DNA from 3 places in the Streptomyces sp. NPDC018964 genome. Region 3 is predicted to be linked to each of the others. Evidence: riboswitches for the same ligand, from Rfam matches in the RefSeq annotation. Region 3 holds a riboswitch; each other region holds the start of a gene.
The links. Region 3 has a riboswitch for thiamine pyrophosphate ahead of ACH5AO_RS30235 (thiamine ABC transporter substrate binding subunit). Riboswitches for the same ligand answer to the same signal wherever they lie in the genome.
Positions count from the first base shown of each region.

Region 1: it holds a riboswitch for thiamine pyrophosphate, as region 3 does, so the genes downstream of both, thiC (phosphomethylpyrimidine synthase ThiC) here and ACH5AO_RS30235 (thiamine ABC transporter substrate binding subunit) in region 3, are expected to answer to the same signal.
Region 2: it holds a riboswitch for thiamine pyrophosphate, as region 3 does, so the genes downstream of both, thiO (glycine oxidase ThiO) here and ACH5AO_RS30235 (thiamine ABC transporter substrate binding subunit) in region 3, are expected to answer to the same signal.

Region 1 is NZ_JBIRYZ010000013.1:152,605-162,490, forward strand. Features, by position in the region: gene ACH5AO_RS23205 (LacI family DNA-binding transcriptional regulator) at 33-1,145, shown strand; gene ACH5AO_RS23210 (metallophosphoesterase) at 1,629-2,720, shown strand; gene ACH5AO_RS23215 (hypothetical protein) at 2,904-3,764, shown strand; gene ACH5AO_RS23220 (VWA domain-containing protein) at 3,922-5,310, opposite strand; gene thiC (phosphomethylpyrimidine synthase ThiC) at 5,425-7,221, opposite strand; TPP riboswitch at 7,214-7,404, opposite strand; gene ACH5AO_RS23230 (YibE/F family protein) at 7,476-8,888, shown strand; gene ACH5AO_RS23235 (SsgA family sporulation/cell division regulator) at 8,956-9,390, opposite strand; gene ACH5AO_RS23240 (IclR family transcriptional regulator) at 9,489-9,886, opposite strand, start outside.
Region 2 is NZ_JBIRYZ010000008.1:117,878-127,763, reverse strand. Features, by position in the region: gene thiE (thiamine phosphate synthase) at 1-157, opposite strand, end outside; gene ACH5AO_RS15840 (Rv2175c family DNA-binding protein) at 556-921, opposite strand; gene ACH5AO_RS15835 (NAD(P)/FAD-dependent oxidoreductase) at 999-2,240, opposite strand; gene ACH5AO_RS15830 (hypothetical protein) at 2,250-2,609, opposite strand; TPP riboswitch at 2,647-2,758, shown strand; gene thiO (glycine oxidase ThiO) at 2,756-3,922, shown strand; gene thiS (sulfur carrier protein ThiS) at 3,919-4,119, shown strand; gene ACH5AO_RS15815 (thiazole synthase) at 4,122-4,919, shown strand; gene pknB (Stk1 family PASTA domain-containing Ser/Thr kinase) at 5,108-7,033, shown strand; gene ACH5AO_RS15805 (deoxyribonuclease IV) at 7,068-7,946, shown strand; gene ACH5AO_RS15800 (sulfite oxidase-like oxidoreductase) at 7,959-8,606, opposite strand; gene bfr (bacterioferritin) at 8,792-9,310, shown strand; gene ACH5AO_RS15790 (bacterioferritin-associated ferredoxin) at 9,319-9,555, opposite strand; gene ACH5AO_RS15785 (class II 3-deoxy-7-phosphoheptulonate synthase) at 9,709-9,886, opposite strand, start outside.
Region 3 is NZ_JBIRYZ010000024.1:106,991-116,876, reverse strand. Features, by position in the region: gene ACH5AO_RS30250 (maleylpyruvate isomerase family mycothiol-dependent enzyme) at 1-632, opposite strand, end outside; gene ACH5AO_RS30245 (ABC transporter ATP-binding protein) at 657-1,676, opposite strand; gene ACH5AO_RS30240 (ABC transporter permease) at 1,677-3,350, opposite strand; gene ACH5AO_RS30235 (thiamine ABC transporter substrate binding subunit) at 3,326-4,408, opposite strand; TPP riboswitch at 4,491-4,596, opposite strand; gene rlmN (23S rRNA (adenine(2503)-C(2))-methyltransferase RlmN) at 4,621-5,733, opposite strand; gene ACH5AO_RS30225 (phosphatidate cytidylyltransferase) at 5,892-7,016, opposite strand; gene frr (ribosome recycling factor) at 7,016-7,573, opposite strand; gene pyrH (UMP kinase) at 7,695-8,453, opposite strand; gene tsf (translation elongation factor Ts) at 8,645-9,481, opposite strand; gene rpsB (30S ribosomal protein S2) at 9,637-9,886, opposite strand, start outside.

The sequences.
Region 1 (9,886 bases), on a different contig from region 3:
CCCCGCCGCATGAGCCCTACTATCGGCTCGCCATGACAGCAGCAGGGAAGCACCAGGTGAGCCGCGCGGAAACCTCACGCCGAGGCAGCCGGCCGGGTCGGGCGGGCATCAGGGACGTGGCCGCCGCCGCCGGAGTCTCCATCACGACCGTCTCCGACGCCCTCAACGGCAAGGGCAGGCTCCCGGACGCCACCCGGCGCCACGTCCGCGAGGTGGCCGACAGACTGGGGTACCGCCCCTCGGCCGCCGCCCGAACGCTCCGCACCGGGAAGTCCGGGCTCATCGGCCTGACCGTGACGACGTACGGGGATGAACCTTTCACCTTCACCGAGTTCGCGTACTTCGCCGAGATGGCGCGCGCCGCCACCTCCGCCGCGCTCGCCCGCGGCTACGCCCTCGTCATCCTGCCCGCGACCTCCCGCCACGACGTGTGGTCCAACGTCGCCCTCGACGGCACGGTCGTCATCGACCCCTCCGACCAGGACCCGGTGGTCAGCGAGCTGGTCCGCCAGGGCTTACCGGTCGTCTCCGACGGCCGCCCGGCCGGCTCGCTGCCGGTCACCGCCTGGGTCGACAACGACCACGAGGCCGCCGTGACGGGCATCCTCGACCACCTCGCCGACGCCGGCGCCCGCCGCATCGGCCTGCTCACCGGCACCACCACCGACACGTACACCCACCTGTCGACCACCGCGTATCTGCGCTGGTGCGAGCGCGTGGGCCAGGACCCGGTCTACGAGGCCTACCCGGCGCACGATCCGTGTGCGGGCGCCGTCGCCGCCGACCGGCTGCTCGCCCGCCCCGACCGGCCCGACGCCGTCTACGGCCTGTTCGATCCGAACGGCACCGATCTGCTCGCCGCCGCCCGCCGCTACGGCCTGCGCGTCCCGGACGACCTGCTGCTCGTCTGCTGCAGCGAGTCCACGGTCTACGCCAACACCGAACCGCCCGTCACCACGCTCTCCCTCAAACCGCGCCGCATCGGCACGGCGGTGATCCAACTGCTCATCGACGCCATCGAGGGGGTCGACCCGGACCAGCCGGTGGAGCAGGTGATACCGACCGAGCTGATCGTGCGGACCTCCTCCCAGCGGCGTCCGCCCCGTACGACGGTCAGTCCACCGAGGTCGCCGAAGGGGGAGTGACGCAAGGGGCACGACGGCGTGTCGCAGGGCCCGGCAGGGCGTGACACATGCCTGGCGGGGCGTGTCGCAGGGCTGGTCGAGGCGTGTCACAGGGCCCGGCAGGGCATGCCACGGAGCCCGGCAGGGCACGACGTGTCTGAAGTGTGGAGCTTCCGCTTCCGGAGAGAGGGTCCCGTGCGGACAGGTCCGGGCCCAGCAGGACGGTCCCGACTCCGGGGAGGCGACGTGAGGGTGTCCCCGGGGCACCCTCCGGGAGAAACGGGCCGGCCTCCCGGAAGAGGACGGACCGGTCAACGGCGTAAGGTGTGCGACCAGGGCCGCCGAAGACCCACTCAAACGGGGCGAAAGCCGCGATGTACCGGACTCTCGCTCCGATTCACCACCCCTGGGTCATCACACGGCGCGATCCGCATTCCTATGATGGGCCCACGACACCGCGGGCCGCTGCGACCAGGCAGTCCGACGCGGTGCAGGAGCGGCGCGATGGTGGAGGGGTCGATGACTCAGGGGGCCGGTCAGGGACCCGAGGTGGAGCGGACGGCGACGTTGCGCGACTTCCGGGTGCCCGCGTACGTCCACGAGACCGGTCCGTACGTCCAGAGCACACACCCCGGCGACGTCGTCCCGCCCTCCGAGGAGGCCTACCCGGAGGGATACACACCCACCCAGCGGGACCTCCCCGTCATCAATCGGGGTGACACTGTTCAGGTGACCGTCGACCCCGCGTCCGTCCCCGCCCCGCAGCCCGCCACCGGCCCGGGCCCGCTGTACGTGGTCGGCGACGTCCACGGCTACCTCGACGAGCTGGTGGCCGCCCTCCAGGAGCAGGGCCTGCTCGACCCGGCGGGCCAGTGGTGCGCCGGCACCGCGCGGCTGTGGTTCCTCGGAGACTTCACCGACCGCGGCCCGGACGGCATCGGCGTCATCGACCTCGTGATGCGGCTGTCCGCCGAGGCCGCCGCCGCCGGCGGCTACTGCAAGGCCCTCATGGGCAACCACGAGCTGCTGCTGCTCGGCGCCAAGCGGTTCGGCGACACCCCCGTCAACTCCGGCGCGGGCACCGCCACCTTCCAGGCGGCCTGGCTGCTCAACGGTGGGCAGAAGACCGACATGGACCGCCTTCAGGACCACCACCTGCAGTGGATGGCCCGCCTCGACGCCGTCGAGGAGGTCGACGGCCACCTACTGCTGCACTCCGACACCACCGCCTACCTCGACTACGGCCGTTCCATCGAAGAGGTCAACGACACCGTCCGCGAAACGCTCACCCGCAACGACGCCGACGAGGTCTGGGACCTGTTCCGCAAGTTCACCAAGCGGTTCTCCTTCCGTGACGAGGGCGGCGCCGACGCGGTGCGCTCACTGCTGGATACGTACGGCGGCACCCGGGTCGTTCACGGCCACAGCCCGATTCCGTACCTGACGGGTGAAGTCGGCTCCGAGGACGGCGAGGACGGCGGCGGGCCCGTGGTCACCGGTCCCCACGTCTACGCCGACGGACTCGCCATCGCGATGGACGGCGGGGTGACCATGGCCGGAAAACTGCTGGTCCAGCAACTGCCGCTGGGCGTCTGACGGTTCGGCGGGCCGTGACCGTGCGGCCCGCAACCGCACCGTGCACGTGCCAATTTCGGTAAACCCCCTGTCACCGCGCACCGTCACCGCTCTACCATCGGCTTATCCGTAGCAGGCTCCCCTCCGTTTCTGCCCGACGGCTCGTCAGCATGCCGAGCCCCAAGCCCTACGGAGCATCGGGGGATGCACATGAACAGCGTTCCGCAGCACCTGCTGAGCGAGGACCGCCAGGAATACCAGCGGATTCTCGATGAGGCGCTGCGCTCCGCGCCACACCACCCGGAACTGGCCGCGGTCGGACAGCGGCTCAACTCGGAACAACTGCGCACGATGGCACTCAACGCCACCGCGATCATCACGGCGGCCGCGGCGACCGAGTACCAGCACTATGTGAAGGTCCGCGAGGAACTGCGCCGGCCACCGGCGTCGTCCACCCCGTCCGTCCACGAGTCCGGTCCCGGCCAGCCGGGCACGCACGCGGTGGGGCTCGCCGCCACCATGGGGGAGGCCACCGGGGCCGGTGCCGTCGCCGTCGTCGCCGTCCTGGCACCCGTCCTGGCCGGAACCGCGTCCGTGATCTTCCTGCTCGTCGGTTACGTCCTGCGGATGCTCGATCCCGGCGCCGCGTTCGCCCGGACCATGCTCACCACGGGGTGGGTGTTCGGCGCGGTGACGGCGGTCGCCATCCTCGTCGCCGCCGTGGGCCTGCTGCTCACCGCGCTGCGCAACAAACCCTCGGCGCTCGGCGGGCCGTACCGCGAACTCGACGGGGAGGTGGCCCGGGCCAGGGACGCCTGGCGCGAGGCCCTGCTGGAGCAGGGGATCCTGCCGTTCCTGCGGGACGCGCTCACCGACCCGGCGACGGTCTCCGCGCTGCAGCACACGGCACCGCCCCCGCCGACAGGCCGTATCCCGCAGCTGGGGTACGGACGGCCGGGCTTCTCCAGCCCGGAGACGGGTGCGGCCCGCGGCACACGGCCGAGCTACTCCAGCCCGGACTACTCGAGCCCGGACTTCGGAGGACCGGAGCACCAGCCGGAGTAACCGGGCGGCCCGTCCGTCGGCTTGCGCTCCCCGTGACGGAAGCGCGAGCCGGAGGGCGGGGCGGAGGAACAGGACGGATGAGCGAGGCGGATGAGCGGGGCGGAGGGCCTGGGCGGAAGGACGAGGCAGAAGGACAGGTGGAAGGACGGGGCGGATCTCAGAGGATCCCCGCCCGTCCCGCAGCCGTGATCCACTGCGGGAACTCGGAGAGCAGACGGTCGTACAGCTCCGCGTCCGGCACGGTGCTGATGTCGTCGACGGCGAAGAACCCGACGTTGTCGACGCGGCGGCCCGGCAGCGTGTCGAACCGCTCCAGCACACCGTAGTTGGACCTGCCCAGCCCCACGAACTGCCAGAAGACCGGCTCCTCCACCGCCTCGCGGAGCTCGCGCTCGATCTCCTTGTTGCGGTAGACACCACCGTCGGAGAAGAACAGGACGAGGGTCGGGACGGAGACGGGACGGTCCCGCACGAACGCGCGCACCTCGGCGATGACCTTCTGCTCCTCGTTCTGGATGCCCACGTCCCGCATGTCGACCTGGCTGGGCTCCAGCCCCTTCTTCCGCCCGCGCCGGAACAGGCCCACCTCCCCCACGCGCACGTGCAGCCGCAGCCACTCCGGAAGCTCCCCCAGCCGCAGGTCCGGCAGCCGGGCCGGGTTCGAGGCGAACGTCCAGGCCTGCATCTCACCGTCGTCGTCCAACTGCGCCACGACCGCCGCCATCCGCTCGACGACATCGGCCACGACCCCCTTGGAGTACAGGAAGGACATGGACCCGGAGGCGTCGAGTACGAGGACGACGCGCGCGGTGACCTCGGCGGCCCCGTGCTTGCGCAGACTGACCGCCACCTGCTCCTTGCGCAGCGACAACCGCTTGCGCATGTCGACGGGCAACCGCTCCTCGCCCTTGGTGAGCCGCGGGGTACCGGGGTGGGGCTGGGACACCGAGGGCTGCCGGGCGGGCGTGGCCGGCACGACGGGAGGAACGGGCGGGGACGGCGGGACCGGGGCCGCGTCGTCCACGGTGATGCCGAAGTCCGTGGCCAGCCCCTCGAGCCCGGAGGCGTACCCCTGCCCCACTGCCCGGAACTTCCACGTCCCCTGTCGCCGGTACAACTCCCCGCCGATGAACGCGGTCTCCGTCCCCGCCGCCATGTCGAACCGGGCCAGCTCGGTCCCCGCCCCGGCGTCGAGCAGCCTGAGCACCAGTCCCGGCACCTGCCCGAACGTCCCGCCGTCCGCCGACGCGCACAGCACGATCCGTTCGACCGTTCCTTCCACGGCGCCCAGATCCACCTCCACGGTGTCGGTCGTCTCCCGTGTGCCGCGCTGTTTCCCGAGATGCGTCACGGCGCCGGACGTGTGACGAGACTGGTTGTAGAAGACGAAGTCCCCGTCGTCCCGCACCCGCCCGGCCTCCGTGAGGAGCAGTGCCGAGGCGTCGATGTCGGGCACACCGGCACCGGTCACCCAAGCGAGCTCAACGCGCACCACGCGGGCATCGACGGGAAGATTGGACCCCTTGCTCATCGGACTCGCTGTCATGCGGCCAGTCTGCCCATTCACCCCGGTGAAGGGGAGGGGCGACCGCGACCGCTGCCCCGCTGGAGGGGCGGCACCCCCCAAGGGCACCGCCCCCGCGCCGCCCGCGGTGGACGCTCAGTCCGCGATCGGCAGATACACGCGATTGCCCGCCTCCGCGAACTCCTTCGACTTCTGCGCCATCCCCTCCTCGATCTCCTCCCGGCTTCCGCCGTGTTCACGACGAATGTCCTGGGAGATCTTCATCGAACAGAATTTCGGGCCGCACATCGAACAGAAGTGGGCCGTCTTGGCGGGTTCCGCCGGCAGGGTCTCGTCGTGGAACTCGCGCGCCGTGTCCGGGTCGAGGGCGAGGTTGAACTGGTCCTCCCACCGGAACTCGAAGCGGGCGTCGGACAGCGCGTCGTCCCACTCCTGGGCACCCGGGTGCCCCTTGGCGAGGTCGGCGGCGTGGGCGGCGATCTTGTAGGTGATGACGCCGGTCTTGACGTCGTCACGGTTGGGCAGGCCCAGGTGCTCCTTGGGCGTGACGTAGCAGAGCATGGCCGTGCCCCACCAGGCGATCATCGCGGCGCCGATGCCGGACGTGATGTGGTCGTACGCGGGCGCGACGTCCGTCGTCAGCGGGCCGAGCGTATAGAACGGGGCTTCATCGCAGATCTCCTGCTGAAGGTCGATGTTCTCCTTGATCTTGTGCATCGGGACGTGCCCCGGGCCCTCGATCATGGTCTGTACGTTGAAACGCTTCGCGACCGTGTTGAGTTCCCCGAGCGTGCGCAACTCCGCGAACTGCGCCTCGTCGTTGGCGTCCGCGATGGACCCGGGCCGCAGGCCGTCGCCGAGCGAGTACGTGACGTCGTACGCGGCGAGGATCTCGCAGAGCTCCTCGAAGTTCTCGTACAGGAACGACTCCTTGTGGTGCGCCAGGCACCAGGCGGCCATGATCGAGCCACCGCGCGAGACGATGCCGGTCTTGCGGTTCGCGGTGAGCGGTACGTACGCCAGGCGCACGCCCGCGTGGACCGTCATGTAGTCCACGCCCTGCTCGGCCTGTTCGACGACCGTGTCCTTGTAGATCTCCCAGGTCAGCTCCTCCGCCCGGCCGTCGACCTTCTCCAGGGCCTGGTAGAGCGGCACGGTACCGATGGGAACGGGGGAGTTGCGCAGCACCCACTCGCGGGTGGTGTGGATGTTGCGGCCGGTGGAGAGGTCCATGACCGTGTCGGCGCCCCAGCGAGTCGCCCAGGTCATCTTCTCGACCTCCTCCTCGATGGAGGACGTCACCGCCGAGTTGCCGATGTTGGCGTTGACCTTCACCAGGAACCTCTTGCCGATGATCATCGGCTCGATCTCCGGGTGGTTGACGTTGGCAGGCAGCACCGCCCGGCCCGCCGCGATCTCCTCACGGACCACCTCGGGGGAGACGTTCTCCCTCACCGCCACGAACTCCATCTCGGGCGTGATCTCACCGCGGCGCGCGTACGCCAGCTGTGTGACCGCCCGGCCCGCGCGGCCCCGGCGCGGCAGGCGCGGCCGGCCGGGGAACACGGCGTCCAGATTGCGCAGGCCCCCGCGCGGAGAGGTGTGCTTGATCCCGTCGTCCTCGGGACGGACGGGACGGCCCGCGTACTCCTCGGTGTCACCGCGGGCGGTGATCCAGTTCTCCCGCAGCGGGGCCAGGCCCCGGCGGACGTCGGTGTCGACGAGCGGATCGGTGTACGGGCCCGATGTGTCGTACAACGTGACCGACCGCCCGTTGGTGAGGTGCACCTGCCGGACCGGCACCCGCAGGTCGGGGCGTGCGCCCTCGACGTACGCCTTGTGCCAGCCGATGGACTTCCCGGCCTCCCCGTTCACCGACGTCTCCGTCGGGTTCTGCGTGGAGGCAGGCGTGCGTGCGTCCTTGTTGGTCATGAGACCTACTCCCTACGCCGGCATTACCCGGTAACAGGTTCGGCGGTCGGCGCAGCGGTTTCCGTCTGCCGACGTTCCGTGTGAAACATCACTCGCAAACCGGTGACGTTTCATGTGAAACATCGCTGGGACGGAGGTCAGCGCCCTCTCAGCCCGGTGCTCCGAGCTCCCGCGTGTACAAAAGCGCCTCCACGCTAGCGTCATTCCTGGCGCGGTGAACAGAGGGCCCATCCCGTTCTTGCGATGATCGGGCGGTGACCCCCTCTCAACCTCCTCCGTACCGAACGCCCGAACCATCGCCCACGCCCGGCGACGGCGGTGGTCACGGACACGCGCATGGACACAGCCACGGTCACGGCCCGGCGGCGCCCGTCTCCCAGCACCTGCGCAAGGTCATCGCGGCGATCCTGATCCCGTTCGCGGCGGCGGTGCTGATCGGACTCGCCGTGCTGTGGCCGGGCGGTGCCCCGGCACACGAGCGCACTGGTGTCGGCTTCGACCGGCAGACGCAGCACGCCACGGTCACCGAAGTGGTCGAGGTGAGCTGTCAGTCCGTCAACGCCTCCGGCGGCGTCCCGACCGGCGACACCTCCACGGCCGAGGGCTCGTCCGCCCAGCAACAGGCGGACGGCACCTGCAAGAAGGCGACGATCCGGGTCGACACCGGCGACGACAAGGGCCGTACGTTCAACGAGATCGTGCAGCCGGACCAGTCCCGGCAGCTGAGCGAGGGCCAGGAGGTCGTGGTCGCCTACGAGCCCTCCGCGCCCGAGGACCTCCAGTACTCGGTCACCGACGTGAACCGGCGCTTCCCGATGGCGCTCCTCGCGGGCATCTTCGCGCTCGCCGTGGTGGCCGTGGGCCGGCTGCGCGGTGTCATGGCGCTGGTCGCACTGGCGATCAGCTTCCTGGTGCTCAACTTCTTCATCCTGCCCGCGATCCTGCAGGGGTCGAACCCGCTGGTCGTGGCGGTGGTGGGGGCGAGCGCGATCATGCTGATCGCCCTGTACCTGTGTCACGGACCGTCGGCGCGTACGTCGGTGGCGGTGCTCGGCACACTGATCTCGCTGCTGCTGATCGGCGTCCTCGGCTCGGTGTTCATCGGGTGGGCCGCGCTGACCGGCAACACCGACGACAACACCGGTCTGATCCACGGGCTGTACCCCGGGATCGACATGAGCGGTCTGCTGCTGGCCGGCGTCATCATCGGTTCGCTCGGTGTCCTCGACGACGTGACGGTCACCCAGACGTCCGCGGTCTGGGAGCTGCACGAGGCCAACCCGTCGACGGGCTGGCGCGGGCTGTACCGCGCGGGCATCCGCATCGGCCGTGATCACATCGCGTCCGTGGTGAACACGCTGGTCCTCGCCTACGCGGGCGCCGCACTGCCGCTGCTGCTGCTGTTCTCCATCGCGCAGAGCGGCGTGGGGACGGTCGCCAACAGCGAACTGGTGGCGGAGGAGATCGTGCGCACCCTGATCGGCTCGATCGGCCTGGTGGCCTCGGTGCCGGTGACCACGGCGCTGGCCGCGCTGGTGGTCTCGGCCGACCGCCCGACGGCTCGGACACGGACGCAGGGGCACGGACCGATACCGGGGACCGGGCAGGCACCGGACGCGCGGCCGGCCACCGGGCGCGGCGGTCGGGGCAGGCGCCGTAAGCGCTGATGTCCCGCGTGGCGGGCGGAGCGCGCTGAAGCGTTCCGCCACCGGCCCACCCGACTGGCGTAACGCTTCAGCCGGTGCTCTGCTCCGCCAGGATCCGGTCCAGCGCGTCGTCGAGGTGGGCGTCGAAGTCGGCGAGTGCCCCCTCCTGGCCCAGCGGCACCAGCTTGTCGGTGCGGTCGAGGAAGGCCACGAGCGGTGCGGTCGACGATCGGAACAGCGCCTGGTCGCTGCCGACCTGAAGCCGGATCAGCACCTCGCCCAGCGTGTCGGGATCCACCGGTGAGACGCGCACGTCGCCCTCCCCGCACGGCCGGCCGACGCCGTCGATCAGCAGCTCCCGGCCGAACGCCCACGTCACGGGGGCGTCCCCCGGCAAGTGGAAGGTCAGCCGTACGGCGTAGGGATCGCAGGTGTCGTAGCGGAGCTCCACCGGGATGCGGAAGGACAGCTCCTCCGACACGAGAAAGCTCATCATGACCTCTGCCTGTACGGATTCGCGCATCGCCTACCCCGTCATTCGCCACGGACTGGCCGGGCATGGACCCTGGCACCAGAGGGAATCTTGCTGAACGTACACAGGAGATCACAAGGAGTGAGTTTTCAGATACTGATAGACAGCGTGAGCGACCCGACGAAACGCCCCATCTCGGCCTGCAATCGCTGTGCCGCGGGGACGAGCCGGTCGGCCTGGTGTGCGGGCAGCGAGATGGCCATCGACGCGACCGTGCCGCCGACGGTGATGGGGATCGCCGCGCACACCGTCCCCAGCACGTACTCCTGACGTTCCATCACCAGCTCCGTCGGCCGCGTCCGCTCCAGGCGCCTCAGCAGGCTGTGGTCGTCGCGCACGGTGTACGGCGTGAGGGACCGCACGGGATGGCGGTCGAGGTGGTCGCGGCGCGCCTCCTCGTCGAGCTGGGAGAGCAGGCACTGGCCGATCGCGTGGGCGTGTCCGGTCTCCCGGAAGTCGGCCCACTCCGCCACCGCGGGATGGGCGG
Region 2 (9,886 bases), on a different contig from region 3:
CGCCGGCCTCCATGCCCTTGTCCCGTAGCTGCACGATGTCGACCCCGCCGGCCAGGACCGCGTCCAGGAACTCCGGGAGGTCGCCCTGCCGCCTGCGGGCGTCGGTGCACAGGTAGAGCAGGGCGTCGGCGAGCCGGGCGCGAGCGGTGGCGGTCACAGGAGGGTCCCCCAGGGTGTCGGCGGCGTACGGACCCGGCGGGCCCGGTATGGCGTGGGCGGGCACTCCGGCCGTCACGGGCCGGCGGAGCGCGCACCGCAACGGACCCTATGCCGCCGCGCCGACGACCGCGAGACGCCCCTCACGGGCCACCGCACCGCCTCGGACACCGCGGGCCGCCCGCCTCCGGTGCGCGGGAACCCCGGTGCGTGGGAACACCTCCGGCCGGAATCCCGGTGGTCGCGGCCCGGCGAACGCCTCCTTGCGGACGCGAGCCCGTCCCCACGTCACGCGGCCGGCCCGCCGCCCGCCCCGGGCTCCGTACCGGCGCGGGTTCCCGCGGCCGGGGCTCGACGCCCCGGCCGGCGGTGTCCGGATCGTGGACGGTCAGGGCCGGGTCAGACCGCGAGCGCCTGGGCCCGGCGCTTCACCTCCGTGCCGCGGTTCTCGCTGAGCGCCTGGGCGGGGGTGCCCGGCAGGGAGGGGTCGGGGGTGAAGAGCCACTCCAGCATCTCTTCGTCCGTGAAGCCGTCGTCCCGCAGGAGCGTCAGGGTCCCGGTCAGGCCCTTGACGACCTTGTCCCCGTCGATGAAGGCGGCGGGCACGTGCAGCGCGCGGTTCTCACCCCGGCGCACGGCGATGAGCTGGCCCTCCTTGACCAGCTGCCGGACGCGCGTCACCTCGACGCCGAGCATCTCGGCGATGTCGGGGAGGGTGAGCCAGGCGGGGACGAGAGCATCGATCTTTGCGTCAATCTCGGTCACGGGACAAGCCTGCCATCTGCCACCGACAGTCGGAAGTCAGCCCCGCCCACCTGGGCGGACGCGCCGGTCCGGGAGTGTCACGCCGTCGCCGACTTCAGGGGCCGCGCCGGGTCCGCCAGCGCCTCCGCGTCCATCGCCGTGCCCGCCTCGATCAGCCTGCGCCCCTGCGTCAGGTCCCGGGGCCGTCCCACCGTCAGCAGCGCGACCAGGCGGGACCCCCGCAGCCAGCAGACGCTCCACGCCGCCTCGGCGGGGTCCCCGCGCCACACCGTCCGGTCGGTGTCCGCGTGGTGCCCCGCGTACTGCACGAAGCGCCCGAACTGCTCGGACCAGAAGTACGGCACCGGGTCGTAGACCACCGGCTCCCGGCCGGTGGCCGCGCCGAGGATGTTCACGGCGACCGTGCGCGGCCCCTGGAGGGCGTTGTCCCAGTGGTGGACCAGGAGGCGCTCGCCGTAGCGCCCGGACGGGAAGGACGCGCAGTCGCCGACCGCGTACACGTCCGGCAGGGAGGTCGCCAGATGACGGTCGGCGACGACCTCCCCGTGCGTCCCGAGCTCGATCCCGGAACCCGCCAGCCAGGAGGTGGCGGGCCGGGCCCCGATGCCGACGACCACGGCGCCCGCGGGCAGCCGCGTACCGTCGTCCAGGACCACGGTGCCGGGCTCGACGCGCTCCACGCGCGCGTGCGTGCGCAGCGTGACGCCGGCCTCCGCGTACCAGGCGGCCATCGGAGCGGCCACCTCGGCGGGCAGCACCCCGGTGAGCGTCCGTTCCTCGGCCTCCACGACGGTGACCGCGCAGCCCGCCTCGCGGGCCGCCGTGGCGAACTCCGCGCCGATCCAGCCGGCGCCGACCACCACGACGTCGTGCTGCCGCGCGAGCACCGGCCGCAGCCGCGCGGCGTCGTCCAGGGTGCGCAGCAGGTGCACGCCGGGCACGCCCTCCGCGCCCGGCAGCCGGACCGGTTCCGCGCCGGTGGCGACCACCAGGACGTCGTACGGGACGGGCCCGGCCTCCGTGTCCAGTTCGTGGTCGCCGGGCCGCAGGCCGAGCACCTCGCAGCCGAGCCGCAGTTCGACGCCGGCGTCCTCGAAGTCGACGTCGAAGGCGGAGTCCTCGGCCTTGCCGAGCAGTACCGCCTTGGACAACGGCGGCCTGTCGTACGGCTGGTGGGGTTCCGCGCCGATCAGGGTCACGGCGCCGGTGAAGCCCTGCTCCCGCAGGGCGAGGGCGGTCTGCACGCCGGCCATGCCCGCGCCCGCCACCACCACCCGCCGCGGCTCGGACCGTCCCGGTCCCTGGGTCTGCTCGCTCACCCGATCACCTCAGACACCTGACGCCGCATCATCGCCGAGCTGCTCCACCACGCTCGTCCCGCTGCCCGGCTGCGACTCCCACTCCCAGCTCTCCTCCAGCCGTACCCGCCCGTCGGGCAGCTCCACGACCGTCGACACGCAGTGCCCCGAGGAGGTGGTGCCGTCCCGCTTCAGCTGCACGTACCGGAAGTCCAGCCGGTCTCCCGCGCGGGTGCCCACCAGGTGCCCGCGCACGACGTCGCCGCCCGCGTACTCGGCCCAGATCTCGCCGCCCCGCTCGTGGTAGACGAACCGGGTGCGGGTGCCGACCTGGCCGGGGGCCTGGTCGGCCACGGGGGCGAGGACGAGTCCGTCGAGCGATGGTGCCACGCGGAGGCTCCTTTACAAGCGTTAGGGTGACCAACGTACAAGCACTCGCGGGAGCCCGGACGCACCGGGCTGAGAGGGAGGCTTGCGGCCTCCGACCGTACGAACCTGATCCGGGTCATGCCGGCGAAGGGAGGGGCTGGACGCCCATGTCGCCCACGCGCACCTCAGACGTCCTCGTCGTCGGGGGCGGAATCATCGGTCTGGTCACGGCCTGGCGGGCCGCGCAGCGCGGCCTCGCCACGGCCGTGGTGGACCCCGAGCCGGGCGGCGGAGCCGCCGGGGTGGCCGCCGGGATGCTGGCCGCCGTCACGGAACTGCACTACGGCGAGGAGACCCTGCTCGGTCTGAACCTCGCCTCCGCGCGGCGCTATCCCGGCTTCGCGGCCGAGCTGACCGAGCTGACCGGCCACGACCTCGGCTACCGCGCGTGCGGCACGCTCGCCGTGGCACTGGACGCCGACGACCGCGCCCACCTGCGGGAACTGCACGCCCTGCAGCAGCGGTCGGGGCTGGACTCGCAGTGGCTGTCCGGGCGGGACTGCCGGCGCCTGGAGCCGATGCTCGCGCCGGGGGTGCGCGGCGGCCTGCGGGTGGACGGCGACCACCAGATCGACCCCCGGCGGCTGGCGGCCGCGCTGGTCACTGCCTGCGAACGCGCGGGGGTGACCGTCCACCACGCGTGGGCCGAGCGGCTCGTCGTCGCGGGGGACCGCGCGACGGGCGTGGTCACGGCCGACGGCACCGAGCTGGGCGCCGGGCAGGTGGTGCTCGCCGCGGGCAGCCTCAGCGGGCGGCTCGCGGGCGTCCCCGAGGAGGTGCTGCCGCCGGTGCGCCCCGTGAAGGGGCAGGTCGTACGGCTGACGATGCCCACGCGGCACGGTCCCTTCCTGAACCGGACCGTGCGGGCCGTGGTGCGCGGCAGCCACGTCTACCTGGTGCCGCGCGACAACGGCGAGCTGGTGATCGGGGCGACCAGCGAGGAGATGGGCTGGGACACGACGGTGACCGCGGGCGGCGTGTACGAGCTGCTGCGCGACGCCCACGAGCTGGTCCCCGGCATCACCGAGCTGCCGCTGACCGAGACCCGGGCCGGACTGCGCCCCGGCTCCCCCGACAACGCGCCGCTGCTCGGCCCGACGGAGCTCGAGGGGCTGCTGCTCGCCACCGGCCACTATCGCAACGGCGTCCTGCTGACGCCGGTCACCGGCGACGTCATGGCGGAGGTCCTGACCACCGGCACCCTGCCGGAGGTGGCCCGCCCGTTCACCCCCCGGCGCTTCGGCGCCGCCGTCCGCACGGAGCAGCCCGCATGAACGTCTCGGTCAACGGGGAGCGCAGGGAGTTCGCGCCCGGCACGGCTCTCGACCTCGTCGTGAAGTCGCTCACCACGGCGCCCTCGGGGGTGGCCGCCGCCCTCAACGAAACCGTCGTCCCGCGCGCGCAGTGGCCCACCACGCCCCTCAACGAGGGTGACCGCGTGGAAGTCCTGACCGCCGTCCAGGGAGGCTGACCATGGCCGACGATCCGTTCCTCCTCGGCGGTACGTCCTTCACGTCCCGCCTGATCATGGGTACCGGCGGGGCGCCGAGCCTCGATGTGCTGGAGCGGGCGCTGGTGGCGTCCGGGACGGAGCTGACGACCGTCGCGATGCGGCGCGTGGACCCCTCGGTGCACGGATCCGTGCTGTCGGTGCTGGAGAGGCTGGACATCCGGGTGCTGCCGAACACGGCGGGGTGCTTCACCGCCGGGGAGGCGGTGCTCACCGCGCGCCTCGCGCGGGAGGCGCTCGGCACGGACCTGGTCAAGCTGGAGGTCATCGCCGACGAGCGGACCCTGCTGCCGGACCCGGTCGAACTGCTGGACGCGGCGGAGACGCTGGTCGACGACGGGTTCACGGTGCTGCCGTACACGAACGACGATCCGGTGCTGGCGCGGAAGCTGGAGGACGTGGGGTGTGCGGCGGTCATGCCGCTGGGGTCGCCGATCGGGTCGGGGCTGGGGATCCGCAACCCGCACAACTTCGAGTTGATCGTGGAGCGGGCGGGGGTGCCGGTGATCCTGGACGCGGGGGCGGGGACGGCGTCCGATGTGGCGCTGGCGATGGAGCTGGGGTGCGCGGGGGTGATGCTGGCGTCCGCCGTGACCCGGGCGCAGGAGCCGGTGCTGATGGCTTCCGCGATGCGGGGGGCGGTGGAGGCGGGGCGGCTGGCTCGGCTGGCGGGGCGGATTCCACGGCGGTGGTTCGCCGCGGAGGCGTCGTCTCCTGCGGAGGGCTTGGCTGTGCTGGATCCGGAGCGGCCGGCGTTCTGACGGTGGCGTTCGCTGGGGCTGGGCGGGGGTGGGTTTCGCTTGCCGGCGCTTGCCGGGTGCCGCTGCGCCCACCCGTGCCGCCCCAGCGGCACGATTGCCCGCAGCTGCGGCGGTACGCACGTCACAGGTCCGCTTCAACGAGGGGCGAGGCGGCGAGGGGTGTCGGTGGGGGCTCGTAGACTCACTGCGTGGACACGACCCTTCAGGACCCTCTGGTCGGGCAGGTGCTCGACGGCCGGTATCGCGTCGAGGCGCGGATCGCGGTCGGCGGGATGGCCACGGTCTACCGGGCCGTGGACACCCGTCTGGACCGCATCCTCGCGCTCAAGGTGATGCACCCCTCCCTCGCGGCCGACGGCTCGTTCGTCGAGCGGTTCATCCGCGAGGCGAAGTCGGTCGCCCGGCTGGCCCACCCCAACGTGGTGCAGGTCTTCGACCAGGGAACCGACGGGGCGTACGTCTACCTGGCGATGGAGTACGTCGCCGGCTGCACCCTGCGCGACGTGCTGCGCGAGCGCGGGGCGCTCCAGCCGCGCGCCGCGCTGGACATCCTGGAGCCGGTGCTGGCCGCGCTCGGCGCCGCGCACCGGGCCGGGTTCGTGCACCGCGACATGAAGCCCGAGAACGTGCTGATCGGGGACGACGGCCGGGTCAAGGTCGCCGACTTCGGGCTGGTGCGCGCCGTGGACTCGGTGACGAACACCACGGGCACCGTGCTGGGCACGGTCTCGTACCTGGCCCCGGAGCAGATCGAGAACGGCGTCGCCGACCCCCGCGTGGACGTCTATGCCTGCGGCATCCTGTTCTACGAGATGCTGACCGGCGAGAAGCCGCACGACGGCGACTCACCGGCGATCGTGCTCTACAAGCACCTGCACGACGACGTGCCGGCCCCGTCGGCCACCGTGCCCGGCATGGCGTACGAGCTGGACGAGCTGGTCGCGTCGGCGACCGCCCGCAACCCCGAGGTCCGCCCGCACGACGCGGTGGCGCTGCTCGCGCAGGTCCGCGCGGGGCGCGGCCGGCTCACCGACGAGCAGCTCGACGCGGTGCCGCCGCAGGCCCTGGCGTCGGAGCACGACAACGCGGAGGACCGTACGAGCGTCATCCCGCGCTCCCTGACGGTGCCCCGCCCGCTGCCCGTCAACGAGGACGAGGCCGTGGACCCCGTGCACCGCACCAGCCGGTTCCGGTCCCCGCCGCCCCTGCCGCCCCGGCGCCGGACGGCGCTGCGGCGTGGTCCGGCGGCGATCGTCGTGGCCGTACTGCTGGTCCTCGGGGTCGGCACGGGCATCTGGTACATCAACTCCGGCCAGTTCACCAAGGTCCCGCCGCTGCTGGGGAAGACCGAGCAGGAGGCCAGGGACCGGCTGTCGGACGCCGGGCTGGAGGCCGGCCAGGTGGAGGAGGCGTACAGCGACACCGTGGAGCGGGGCACGGTGATCAGCACCGACCCGAAGGCGGGCGCCCGCATCCGCGGCAACGACTCGGTGTCGCTGACCCTCTCCAAGGGTCCGCAGACCGTGCGGGTGCCCGATCTCGACGGCTACCGGCTGGACAAGGCGCGGGACCTGCTGAAGGACGAGGGTCTGGAGCCGGGCATGGTCGCCCGGGATTTCAGCGACACCGTGGACCGGGGCTCGGTGATCTCCACGGAGCCGGGCAAGGGCACCGAGGTCCGCGCGGGCTCCGCGGTGGCGCTGACCGTGAGCAAGGGCAGTCCGGTGGACGTGCCGGACGTGACCGGCGGCGACGCGGAGGACGCCCGCGCGGAGCTGGAGGAGGCCGGCCTCAAGGTGAAAATCGCCGACGAGCGGGTCAACTCCGAGCACGACGCCGGGCAGGTGGCCCGGCAGACCCCCGGCGCCGGCCGGCAGGCCGCCGAGGGCGACACCGTGACGCTGACGCTGTCCAAGGGCCCGGAGATGATCGAGGTGCCGGACGTGGTCGGCGACAGCGTGGGCGAGGCCAAGGAGAAGCTGGAGGGCGCCGGGTTCGACGTGGAGGAGGACCGCGGGCTGCTCGGACTCTTCGGCGACACCGTCAAGGGCCAGTCCGTGGACGGCGGGGACACCGCGCCCAAAGGCTCGACGATCACCATCGAGATCCGCTGACCGACGGGGCCGGCGCGCGTGGCACCCTTGACGGGTGAAGAGTCACCTGTCCGGCCCCGCCCGCAACCCGGTCGGCGGCCATGTGCCCGTGGCCGGCGGCCTGCACTCCGTCGGCCTGTCCTACGCCCGTGCGCTGAACGCCGAGACGGTGCAGGTCTTCGTCGCCAATCCGCGCGGCTGGGCCACCCCGGCCGGCAACCCCCGGCAGGACGAGGCGTTCCGCGCGGCCTGCGCGGACGGCTCGATCCCGGCGTACGTGCACGCCCCGTATCTGATCAACTTCGGGTCCCACACCGAGGCGACCGTCGAGCGGTCCGTGGAGTCACTGCGGCACTCGCTGCGGCGCGGCCGGGAGATCGGCGCGCTGGGCGTGGTGGTGCACACGGGCAGCGCCACGGGCGGCCGGGAGCGGTCGGTGGCGCTGAGGCAGGTACGGGAGCACATGCTGCCGCTGCTCGACGAGCTCACCCATGACGACGACCCGTTCCTGCTGCTGGAGTCGACGGCCGGCCAGGGCGCCTCGCTGTGCTCACGGACCTGGGACTTCGGACCGTATTTCGAGGCGCTGGACGCCCACCCGAAGCTTGGCGTCTGCCTGGACACCTGCCACATCTTCGCGGCCGGCCACGACCTGACCGGGCCGAGCGGGATGCACCGGACGCTGGACCTGCTGGTGGACACGGTCGGTGAGGGCCGACTGAAGCTGATCCACGCCAACGACTCCCTGGATGTGGTCGGCGCCCACAAGGACCGGCACGCGAACATCGGCGCCGGACACATCGGCGAGGACCCGTTCCGGGCGCTGATGACGCATCCGGCGACCGAGGGCGTACCGCTGGTCATCGAGACGCCCGGCGGCAAGGAGGGGCACGCCGCGGACGTGGAGCGGCTGAAGAAGCTGCGGGACGCCTGAAGGGCCGCCGGGTCAGATCTCGGGGCCGTCCCCGGGCCCCTCCTGGTAGGAGTAGCGCTGCTCCTGCCAGGGGTCGCCGATGTTGTGGTAGCCGCGCTCCTCCCAGAAGCCCCGGCGGTCGGCGGTCATGTACTCCACGCCGCGGACCCATTTGGGGCCCTTCCAGGCGTACAGGTGGGGGACGATCAGCCGCAGCGGGAAGCCGTGCTCGGCGGTGAGCAGCTCGCCGTCCTTATGGGTGGCGAAGAGGGTGCGCTCGGAGGTGAAGTCGGCCAGCCGGAGGTTGGAGCTGAATCCGTACTCCGCCCAGACCATCACATGGGTGACGTCCGGCGCGGGCGGGGCGATGTCCATGACGGTGCGCGCCGGGATCCCGCCCCACTCGGCGCCGACCATGCTGAACTTGGTGACGCAGTGCAGGTCGGCCTCGACGGTGGTGTACGGCAGGGCCGTGAACTCCTCGTGGTTCCAGCGGTGCTTCGCACCGTCGGCGGTGGCGCCGAAGACCCGGAACTCCCAGCGTTCGGGCCGGAACTTGGGGACCGGCCCGTAGTGCGTGACCGGCCAGCCCTTCTGCAGCCGCTGCCCCGGCGGGAGCTCGAACCGCGCCGCCCCTCCTGATCCGCGCTCCCTCGGTTCGTGTTCCGCCGGCTGACCCATGTCCCCATCCTGACAGACCGGTGGCGATGCCCCCGAACCGGGCCCGACAGATTCGGTCAAACAGGAACAAAGGTGACTGAGCATGTACTTACTTACTAAGTCCATACTTACTGGACGATCTTCTCCGCCGGTGCAATCATGCGCTCCAACCCGCCAGTTCCCCCCGCGCGGAAGGAGCCCATGCGATGCAGGGCGACCCCGAGGTCATCGAATTCCTGAACGAGCAGCTGACCGCCGAGCTCACGGCGATCAACCAGTACTTCCTGCACTCGAAGCTGCAGGACCACAAGGGCTGGACGAAACTCGCCGAGTACACGCGCGCCGAGTCCTTCGACGAGATGCGTCACGCCGAGGTGCTCACCGACCGCATCCTGCTGCTCGACGGCCTGCCGAACTACCAGCGGCTGTTCCACGTCCGGGTCGGGCAGACCGTGACCGAGATGTTCCAGGCGGACCGGGAGGTCGAACTCGAGGCGATCGACCGGCTGCGCCGCGGGGTGGAGGTCATGCGCACCAAGGGCGACATCACGTCGGCCAACGTCTTCGAGGCGATCCTGGCCGACGAGGAGCACCACATCGACTACCTGGACACCCAGCTGGACCTGATCGAGAAACTGGGCGAGTCACTGTACCTGTCGACGGTCGTCGAGCAGTCCCAGCCCGACTCGTCGGGCCCGGGGACGAGCGGCTTCTCGACCCACTAGGGCAGGTCCTACGCGGCTTCCGGGACCTTCGCCGCGAGCGGCGGCTCGCCCTGGTCGACGAGCTGCCGGCGCGGGCAGGAGCCGCGGCCGAGCAGTGCCTGGATGCGCCGCACGCAGCCGCCGCAGTCGGTGCCGGCCTTGCAGGCGGAGGCGATCTGCCGGGGCGTGCACGCTCCGGCGTCCGCGTGACTCCTCACCTGTTCCTCGGTCACACCGAAGCAACTGCAGACGAACACGCGGTTCACCTCCCGGGAGGGTACTGGGTCGAGCCGTCCCGACCCTTGATCGGTGAGGCTAACCTAACCTTACCTGTCGCCCGAAGGGCACAAAAGCGGGGCGGGGCGCGATCCTGTGTGATACACGCCCCACCCCTTCGCCGGTGTCACCGGCCGCGCCGGCTACTGGTCGCGGTACATCTCCGCGACGAGGAAGGCCAGGTCCAGCGACTGGCTGCGGTTGAGCCGCGGGTCGCAGGCCGTCTCGTAACGCTGGTGCAGGTCGTCGACGAAGATCTCGTCGCCGCCGCCCACGCACTCGGTGACGTCGTCGCCGGTGAGCTCCACGTGGATGCCGCCC
Region 3 (9,886 bases):
ACGCCCTCCTCGCCGAGCTCGATCACCCACTCCGTACGGTTCCCCGCCCCGGCGTCGGTGACATGCAGATGGATGGTGCGCAGGGGGCCACGCAGCTCGTGCACCGTGTCGTCCGGCAGCGTCCGCTGCGCCCACTCCACGATCTCCAGCCACTCGTCGACCGCATCCGCGGCGACCTCGGGCGCCACCTCGTAGGGCAGTCCGGCGGCCAGGGTGGCGTCCGCGCGGTGGACGGTCACCTCGTGCGTCATACGACGGGCCCAGAACCCGGCGTTGTGCGTCCCGGCCCAGCTCCACACCTTCGCGTCCGGACCGGCCTCGCGCAGCGCGCCGACGACCAGTTCGCCGGACTCCGCCAGCCAGGCGTCCAGCGCACCGGGATCGCCCCACGCCCCGGGCCCGCCGAACCCCGGCACCCGGTCCTCGGGGACCTCGTCCTCGGCCCCGGTCCGCACCATGACGTCCACCCAGCGCAGGGCTCCGCCGAGATGCCGTACGAGCTGCTCCAGGGACCAGTCGGGTGTGGTGGGCACGGCGGAGGACAGATCGGCGCCGGACGTCACGACCGTCCGCAACCGCCCCACCTGGTGCGCGATCTCCTCGCAGTAAAGGTCGTGCGTGAGTGGTGTCATGCCGCTCACCCTAGGCAGCCGTGCTCATCCCAGCACGACGATTTCCGCCGCGTCGAACTCCACGCCGACCTCGTCCCCGGCCTCCGGCGCGTCCCGGAGCGCGCAGGCCGCCTCCAGGCGGGGGGCGTCCTCGGGCTGGAGGTGGACGGCGACGTGCGTGCCGCGGAAGGTGCGCGCGGCCACCGTGCAGCGCAGGCCCTCACCGGCCGGGACCAGACGGACACCGGCGGGGCGGACGAGAAGGGTCCGCGTGCCCTGCGGGGCGCCGTCCGGGACGGGGAGCTTGCCCCAGGGGGTCACCGCGACAGCGTCACCCACCGTCGCCTCGACGACGTTCTCGAAACCGAGGAAGCGGGCCACGAACGCGTCGGCCGGACGCCGCCACACCTCGAGCGGCGTGCCGGACTGGGCGATCCGGCCGTCCCGCATCACCACCACCCGGTCGGCCAGCGCGAACGCCTCGCCCTGGTCGTGCGTCACGGCGAGCACCGTGGTGCCCAACCGGCCGAACAGTTCGCGCAGTTCGACGACGAGACGCTCCCTGAGCGACCGGTCGAGCTGCCCGAGCGGCTCGTCGAGCATCAGCAGCCGGGGACTGGGCGCGAGGGCGCGGGCGAGCGCCACGCGCTGCTGCTCGCCGCCGGACAGCGCGGCGACGGCGCGTCCGGCCGCGTCCGGCAGCCCCACGAGGTCCAGCAACTCCCGTATGCGGTCCGCCTGTTCGCTCCGCGACGCGCCGTGCATGCGCAGGCCGAAGGCGACGTTGCCGCCCACGTCCCGCTGCGGGAAGAGCTGGTGGTCCTGGAACATCAGCCCGACGCCGCGCCTGTGCGCGGGCACGCCCGACTGGTCGCGTCCGTCGAGCGACACCCGCCCGGAGTCGAGGGGCTGCAGTCCGGCCACCGCCCGCAGCAGCGTCGACTTGCCGCTGCCGCTGGGGCCGAGCACGCACACGATCTCGTGCTCGGCGACCCCCAGGTCGACGGCGTCCAGCACCGGCCGCCCGCCGAAGCGGACGGTCGCGGCCTGAAGGCTCAGCAGCATCTAGAACTCCCCGGTCCGGTCGGTCCGCAGCCGCTCAAGGACGAGCAGCGCCACCGCGCACACGATCATCAGAATCGTCGACAGGGCCATCGCCTGGCCGTAGTTGAGGTCCCCGGGCCGCCCCAGCAGCCGCGCCACGGCGACGGGCAGCGTCGGGTTCTCCGGCCGCGCGATGAACACCGTCGCCCCGAACTCGCCCAGCGACACCGCGAACGCGAACCCGGCCGCGATCAGCAGCGCCCGCCGCACCAGCGGCAGGTCCACCTCCCGCCACGCCCGCCACGGCGACGCCCCGAGCACCGCCGCCGCCTCCCGCAGTCGTACGTCCACGGCCCGCAGCACCGGCAGCATGGTCCGTACGACGAAGGGGACGCCGACCAGCGCCTGCGCGAGCGGGACCAGGATCCAGGAGGCGCGCAGGTCCAGCGGCGGCTCGTCGAGGGCGATCAGGAAACCGAAGCCGACGGTCACCGCGGACACCCCGAGCGGCAGCATCAGCAGCGCGTCAAAGCCGCGCACCAGCCGTCCCGCGTCCCGCCGGGTCAGCGCCGCGGCGGCGAGGCCGCCGATCACCACGGCGACGGCGGTGGCGGCGACGGCGTACCGGAGCGAGTTGCCGACCGCCTCGATCGGCGCGACGAGGAACACTCCCCCGTCGTCCTCGGTGAGCGCCCGGTAGTAGGCGAGCCCCGCGTCGCCGAAGGACCGTTCCACCAGCACCGCGAGCGGCAGCAGGAGCAGGACGGCGACGGTGGCGACGACCGAGCCCAGCAGCGCCCACTGTCCGGCGCCGCGCGGCCGGCGCGCGGTCACCGAGGCGTCCACCAGCCGCAGCGCGGTCTCCCGGCGCCGTACGGTCCAGGCGTGCAGGGCGAGGATCGCGCCCACGGCGACGAACTGGACCATCGTCAGGACGGCGGCCGTGGACAGGTCGAAGATCTCCGAGGTCTGCCGGTAGATCTCCACTTCGAGGGTGGAGAAGGTGGGCCCGCCGAGGATCTGCACCACGCCGAAGGAGGTGAAGGTGAACAGGAAGACCATCAGCGCGGCCGCCGCGACGGCGGGCGCGAGCGCGGGCAGGGTGACGGTCCGCCAGGCCGTGAACCGGGAGGCGCCGAGCATCCGCGCGGCCTCCTCCTGCCGCGGGTCGAGCTGCGACCAGAGCCCGCCCACGGTGCGTACGACGACGGCGTAGTTGAAGAAGACGTGCGCGAGCAGGATCGCCCACACGGTGGTGTCCAGCCGCACCCCCCACAGCTCGTCGAGGAGTCCGCCGCGTCCGACGAGTGCCATGAACGCCGTACCGACGACGACCGTCGGCAGCACGAACGGCACGGTGATCACGGCCCGCAGCACCTGCTTGCCGGGGAAGTCGAAGCGGGCGAGGACGTACGCGCCGGGCAGGGCGATCAGCAGGGTGAGGGCGGTGGAGACGAGGGCCTGCCAGGTGGTGAACCACAGCACCTGCCGGACGCCGGACTGCGCCAGTACGTCCCCGATCCGCCCGAGCCGCCAGGTCCCGCCGGTCCTCAGTCCGCGCGCGACGATCGCGGTGACGGGATAGGCGAAGAAGACGGCGAAGAACGCGACGGGCACGGCCAGCAGGCCGAGCCGCGCCGCGCTCCCGCGCCGTCGCGCCGCGGTCCGCGTCACTTCAGTACGAGCGAGGTCCACGACTTGACCCACTGGTCACGGTTCTCGGCGATCTTCGCCGGGTCCATGGTCTCCGGATCCTCGGCCTGCGGCCCGAACTCCGTGAACTCCTCGGGCACCTCGGCACCCTCCAGCACCGGGTACACGAACATGTTGAGCGGCATGTCCTCCTGGAACCGCTTGCCGACCAGGAAGTCGAGCAGCGCCTTTCCGCCCTCGGGGTTCCTCGCGTTGCTCAGCAGCCCCGCGTACTCGACCTGGCGGAAGCAGGTGTCCTCGGCGACACCGGTGGGCGCCGTCTTCGGCTTCGGGTCGGCGTAGACGACCTCGGCGGGCGGCGAGGAGGCGTAGGACACCACCAGCGGCCGGTCGGCCTTGGCCTCCTTCCCGCCGGCCGAGCCGGAGAACTCCTCGTTGTAGGCCTGCTCCCAGCCGTCGACCACCTTGACGCCGTTGGCCTTGAGCTTCTTCCAGTAGTCCGGCCAGCCCTCGTCCCCGTACTCGGCGGCCGTTCCGAGCAGGAAGCCGAGGCCGGGCGAGGAGGTGGCGGCGTTCTCGACGACGAGGAGGTCCTTGTAGGCGGGCTTGGCCAGGTCGTCGAGGGTCTTGGGCGGGGTCAGGTCGTGCTCGGCGAACCACGCCTTGTCGTAGTTGACGCAGACGTCGCCGGTGTCGACGGGGGTGACCCGGTGCTTGTCCTGGTCCACGCGGTACGCGTCGAGGATCAGGTCGGAGCCCTTCGCCTCGTACGGCTGGAACAGCCCGTTGTCGAGGGCGCGGGAGAGCAGGGTGTTGTCGACGCCGAAGAGGACGTCGCCCTGGGGGTTGTCCTTGGTCAGGATCGCCTTGTTCACGGCCTGCCCGGCGTCGCCGTCCTCGAGGACCTTGAGCTCGTAGCCGGACTGCTTCTCGAAGGCGGCGACGACGTCCTTCGACACGGCCCACGAGTTGTGGCTGACGAGGGTCACGGTCCTGTCCCCGCCACCGCTCGCGTCGTCACCGCCGGACGACCCGCACGCGGACAGCGTGACCAGACCCAGCCCGACGGCCAGGACCGTGACCTTCTTGGTGATGCCCACTTGATTCCTCCTGGAGTGACCAGGAAGAGACGCGGCCCTGCCCGGGTCCCCTCGCGGAGGGGGCCCGGGCAGGGCGCAACAGCTCGAGTGATGACCGATCTCCCTACCCAGAATGACCTGGGCCAGGTTCGGAGGGTCTGCGGCCGGTGCCGCACTCTCAGCGCTGTGGCGCTCCCCTGTCGGAATATGCAGATGTTCTTACTCGGGTCACATTACCGTTCGCTCGCGGCGAGCTGACCACACGCCCCGTCGATCTCCTGCCCACGGGTGTCCCGGATCGTCACCGGTACACCGTGCGCGGCGATCGCCTCCACGAACGCCTTCTCGTCCTCGGGGCGGGAGGCGGTCCACTTGGAGCCGGGGGTGGGGTTGAGCGGGATGAGGTTGACGTGCACGGGGCGGCCCTTGAGCATCCGGCCGAGCCGGTCACCGCGCCAGGCCTGGTCGTTGATGTCCCGGATGAGGGCGTACTCGATGGACAGCCGCCGGCCCGACGTGGCCGCGTACTCGAACCCGGCGTCGAGGACCTCGCGCACCTTCCACCGCGTGTTCACGGGGACGAGGGTGTCGCGCAGTTCGTCGTCGGGGGCGTGCAGCGAGATGGCGAGACGGCACTTGAAGCCCTCGCCGGTGAACCGGTGGATCGCCGGGACGAGACCGACGGTGGACACGGTGATCCCGCGCTGCGACAGCCCGAGGCCGTCCGGCTCGGGGTCGGTGAGGCGGCGGATGGCGCCGACGACCCGGTTGTAGTTGGCGAGCGGCTCGCCCATGCCCATGAACACGATGTTGCTCAGCCGCGCCGGGCCGCCGGGCACCTCGCCGTCCCTGAGCGCCCGCATCCCGTCCACGATCTGGTGCACGATCTCGGCGGTGGACAGGTTCCGGTCGAGGCCGGCCTGCCCGGTCGCGCAGAACGGGCAGTTCATGCCGCAGCCCGCCTGGGAGCTGATGCACATGGTCACCCGGTCCGGGTAGCGCATCAGCACGGACTCGACGAGCGTCCCGTCGAACAGCTTCCACAGCGTCTTGCGGGTGGTGCCCTGGTCGGTCGACAGGTGCCGTACGACCGTCATCAGCTCCGGAAGCAGCGCCTCCCGCAGCTTGCCGCGCGAGGCGGCGGGGATGTCGGTCCACTGCTCCGGGTCGTGCGCGTACCGCGCGAAGTAGTGCTGCGAGAGCTGCTTGGCTCGGAACGCCTTCTCACCGGCCGCGACGACCGCCTCCTTGCGCTCGGCGGGCGTGAGGTCGGCGAGGTGCCGCGGCGGCTTCTTCGCTCCGCGGGGGGCGACGAAGGTGAGCTCACCGGGAACGGGACGGGCCACGGTCGGGCAACTCCTCAGGACGATGGGGGCCTGGCGACTCCGCACAGGCGGGGACGGCGGCACCTCTGTGCCTGGGCCGGGAGACGACCCGCGCGGGGCGGGGACGTACGAAAGGGCCCGCAGTACACCGCGAGCCCTTCCAGAGTACCTGTTCGCCGTCAACCCGATCCGACGAAGATCACCAACAGCAGCCACACCACCGGTGCCGTCGGCAGCAGGGAGTCGAGGCGGTCCATGATGCCGCCATGACCCGGGAGCAGGGTGCCCATGTCCTTGATGCCCAGATCGCGCTTGATCATGGACTCGCCCAGGTCGCCCAAGGTGGCGCTGACCGCGACCGCGAGGCCCAGGAGCAGGCCCTGCCACCAGACGCCGTCGTCGATCAGGTACTGCATGCACAGCGCGCCGGCGACCATCGCGAAGGTCACCGCGCCCAGCAGGCCCTCGCGGGTCTTGCCGGGGCTGATGCGCGGGGCGAGCTTCGTCCTCCCGAAGCGCCAGCCGACCGCGTACGCCCCGGTGTCGCTGACGACCGTCAGCAGCAGGAAGGTCAGGACGCGCCACGGGCCGTCGTCGGCGGTGAGCATCATCGCGACGAAGGTCGCCAGGAACGGTACGTAGAACGCCGCGAAGACGCCCGCCGTGACGTCCTTGAGGTAGCCCTCGGGCGGCGCCGCCATGCGCCAGACCAGCACCGCCAGCGCGGTGAGCGCCACGGCGACCCATGCGCCCTCGGCCCCCCGGACGTAGCCGGCGACGACCATGGCCGCACCGCCCAGCGCGAGCGGTATCAGGGGCGCCTTGATGCCCTTGCGCTCCCGCAGCCGTGACGTCAGCTCCCACAGGCCCACCACCACGGCGACCGCGACCACGCCGACGAAGACCGCTTTGACGACGAACAGCGACGCGACGATCACCACGCCGAGTCCGACGCCGACGCCTATCGCGGCACCGAGGTCCCGCCCCGCGCTCTTCTTCTGCGGTGCGGCTGCCGGCTGCGGGGCGTCGGGCATGGGCTCCGGATTCTGCGGCACCTCCCCGGGAAGGGGGCGGGCCCGCGTCGGCTCGTCTCGGAACAGGGGGCCGCTCAGCCGAGCGGCCCCCCGGTCCGCATCCTGGTCTCCGCCGTGTTCGGGTACGTCGGGCACGATGGGCATGGGGCGCGTGTGCTGCGCGTTGTGCGCATCGTACGCGGGACCCGCCGGAGCGGCCCCCCAGCCTTGCCCGTGGTCGGACGGCCCCCAGTACCCGGTCTGCGGCGTCCCCCAGGAAGAGTCGTTCATCAGACCTCGAGCAGCTCCGCTTCCTTGTGCTTCAGGAGCTCGTCCACCTGGGCGACGTACTTCGCGGTGGTGTCGTCGAGCTCCTTCTCCGCACGGCGGCCCTCGTCCTCGCCGACCTCGCCGTCCTTGACCATCTTGTCGATGGCGTCCTTGGCCTTGCGGCGCACGGAGCGGATGGAGACCTTGGCGTCCTCACCCTTGCCCTTGGCGACCTTGATGTAGTCGCGGCGGCGCTCCTCGGTGAGCTCGGGGAACACCACCCGGATGATGTTGCCGTCGTTGCTCGGGTTGACGCCCAGGTCGGAGTCGCGGATCGCCTGCTCGATGTTGCGCAGCGCGCTCTTGTCGAACGGCGTCACCACGGCCATGCGCGGCTCGGGCACGGAGAACGAGGCCAGCTGGTTGATCGGCGTCGGCGCGCCGTAGTAGTCGGCCACGATCTTGTTGAACATCGCCGGGTGCGCACGGCCGGTGCGGATCGCGGCGAAGTCCTCCTTGGCGACCACGACGGCCTTCTCCATCTTCTCCTCGGCCTCGAGGAGGGTCTCTTCGATCACCACTTGCTCCTGCGTGTCTTGAGTAGGCCCGGCTGCGGTTCCTGGTCAGGGGTTGCGGCCGGCTGCGTCGCGTCTTCTTCCTGCACGGTTCCCGACCGGCAGGCCATTGTCCATCCCCCGGTCAGCCGCGGCCGGCCGGGTCACCCACCAGCGTGCCGATCTTCTCACCCTTGACGGCGCGGGCGATATTGCCCTCCTTCAGGAGCTCGAAGACGACGATCGGGAGGCTGTTGTCACGGCAGAGCGTGACGGCCGTGGCGTCGGCGACCTTCAGGTCCCGGGTGATGACCTCGCCGTAGCCGAGCGCGTCGAACTTCACCGCGTCGGGGTTGGTCTTCGGATCGGAGTCGTAGACGCCGTCCACACCGTTCTTGCCCATGAGCAGCGCCTCGGCGTCGATCTCCAGGGCGCGCTGGGCGGCGGTGGTGTCGGTGGAGAAGTACGGCATGCCCATTCCGGCGCCGAAGATGACCACGCGGCCCTTCTCCAGGTGCCGCACGGCGCGCAGCGGGATGTAGGGCTCGGCAACCTGACCCATGGTGATGGCGGTCTGCACGCGGCAGTCGACGCCCTCCTTCTCCAGGAAGTCCTGGAGGGCGAGGCAGTTCATCACGGTGCCGAGCATGCCCATGTAGTCGGAGCGTGCGCGGTCCATGCCGCGCACCTGGAGCTCTGCGCCGCGGAAGAAGTTCCCGCCGCCGATGACGATCGCGATCTGCGCGCCGTCCCGGACGACGGCCGCGATCTCACGCGCGATGGCGTGCACCACGTCGGGATCGACGCCCAGGCCTCCGCCACCGGAGAAGGCCTCTCCGGACAGCTTCAGCAGAAACCGGCCGCGTACTTTGCCGTCGTCGCTCTTCTCAGCCTTGGTGGTCATCGTCGGATCCCGCCTCTTTCACGTGTTGCACATACGAAGAAGGCCATTGCCGGTGGGGCGTGGTTCGCATCCCATGCGGCAATGGCCTCCTCGTCAGATCTGCTGTCGTCCGGCACGCGCCGTCGCGTGGACGCGTGTCCGAACGACTGCTGTCGACCCTATCGGGGTCGCGCGCCCGTCGCGGTGCGGACTCAGATGCCGACCTTGATGCGCGTGAAGCGCTTCAGGGTGACACCGGCCTCGTCCAGGACCTTCTGGACGGACTTCTTGTTGTCCAGCGCGTAGGGCTGGCCGAGCAGCGTGGCGTCCTTGAAGAAGCCGTTGAGGCGACCCTCGACGATCTTCGGCAGGGCGGCCTCGGGCTTGCCCTCGGCGCGGGTGGTCTCCTCGGCGACGCGGCGCTCGGACTCGACGACCTCGGCCGGCACGTCCTCCTTGGAGAGGTACTTCGGCGCGAAGGCGGCGATGTGCTGGGCGACGCCCTTGGCGATCTCGGCGTTCGGCTTGTCGAACTCGACCAGGACACCGATCTGCGGCGGCAGGTCGGGCATGGTGCGGTGCATGTACGCCGCCACGTAACCGTCGGCGAACTGGGCGAAGCGGTCCAGGACGATCTTCTCGCCCAGGTTGGCGTTGGCCTCGTCCACGAACGCCTGGACGGTCTTGCCGGCCTCGATCTCGGAGGCGAGCAGGGCCTGGATGTCGGCCGGGGAGGTCTTGACGACGTGCTCGGCGATGGCGGTGGCCACGGCCTGGAACTTGTCGCCCTTGGCGACGAAGTCCGTCTCGCACTTCAGCTCGACGAGGACGCCGGAGGAGTTGTCGTCGGCGATGATCGAGACCACGGCGCCGTTCTCGGCGGAGCGGCCCTCGCGCTTGGCGACGCCCTTCTGGCCCTTGATACGGAGCGCCTCGACGGCCTTCTCGACGTTGCCCTCGGCCTCGTCCAGCGCCTTCTTGCAGTCCATCATGCCGGCGCCGGTGAGCTCCCGGAGCTTCTTGACGTCGGCGGCGGTGTAGTTCGCCATGAGTCTGTGAGTCTTTCTCGAAGTCTGGAGGTTCGGAGATCTGCGGATCAGGACCTACTCGAGGGCAGGCGTGTGACGCTCCGCCGATCCACGGGTGAACGGCGGGAGCGGATCACTTGTCACCGCTCCCGCCGTCATCGCCTGTGACGGGGCGGTCAGGCCTGCTCGGCCTCGGCGGCGGGAGCCTCGGCAGCGGGGGCCTCAGCGGCGGGGGCCTCAGCAGGCTTCTCGGCCTCGGCCTCGGCCGGAGCGGCCTCCTCGGCCTTCTTCTCGCCCGCGAGCAGGTCGCGCTCCCACTCGGCCAGCGGCTCACCGGCGGCCTTCTCACCCTTGCCGGCCTCGGCGACGCCGGAGCGGGACATCAGGCCCTCGGCGACGGCGTCGGCGATCACACGGGTGAGCAGG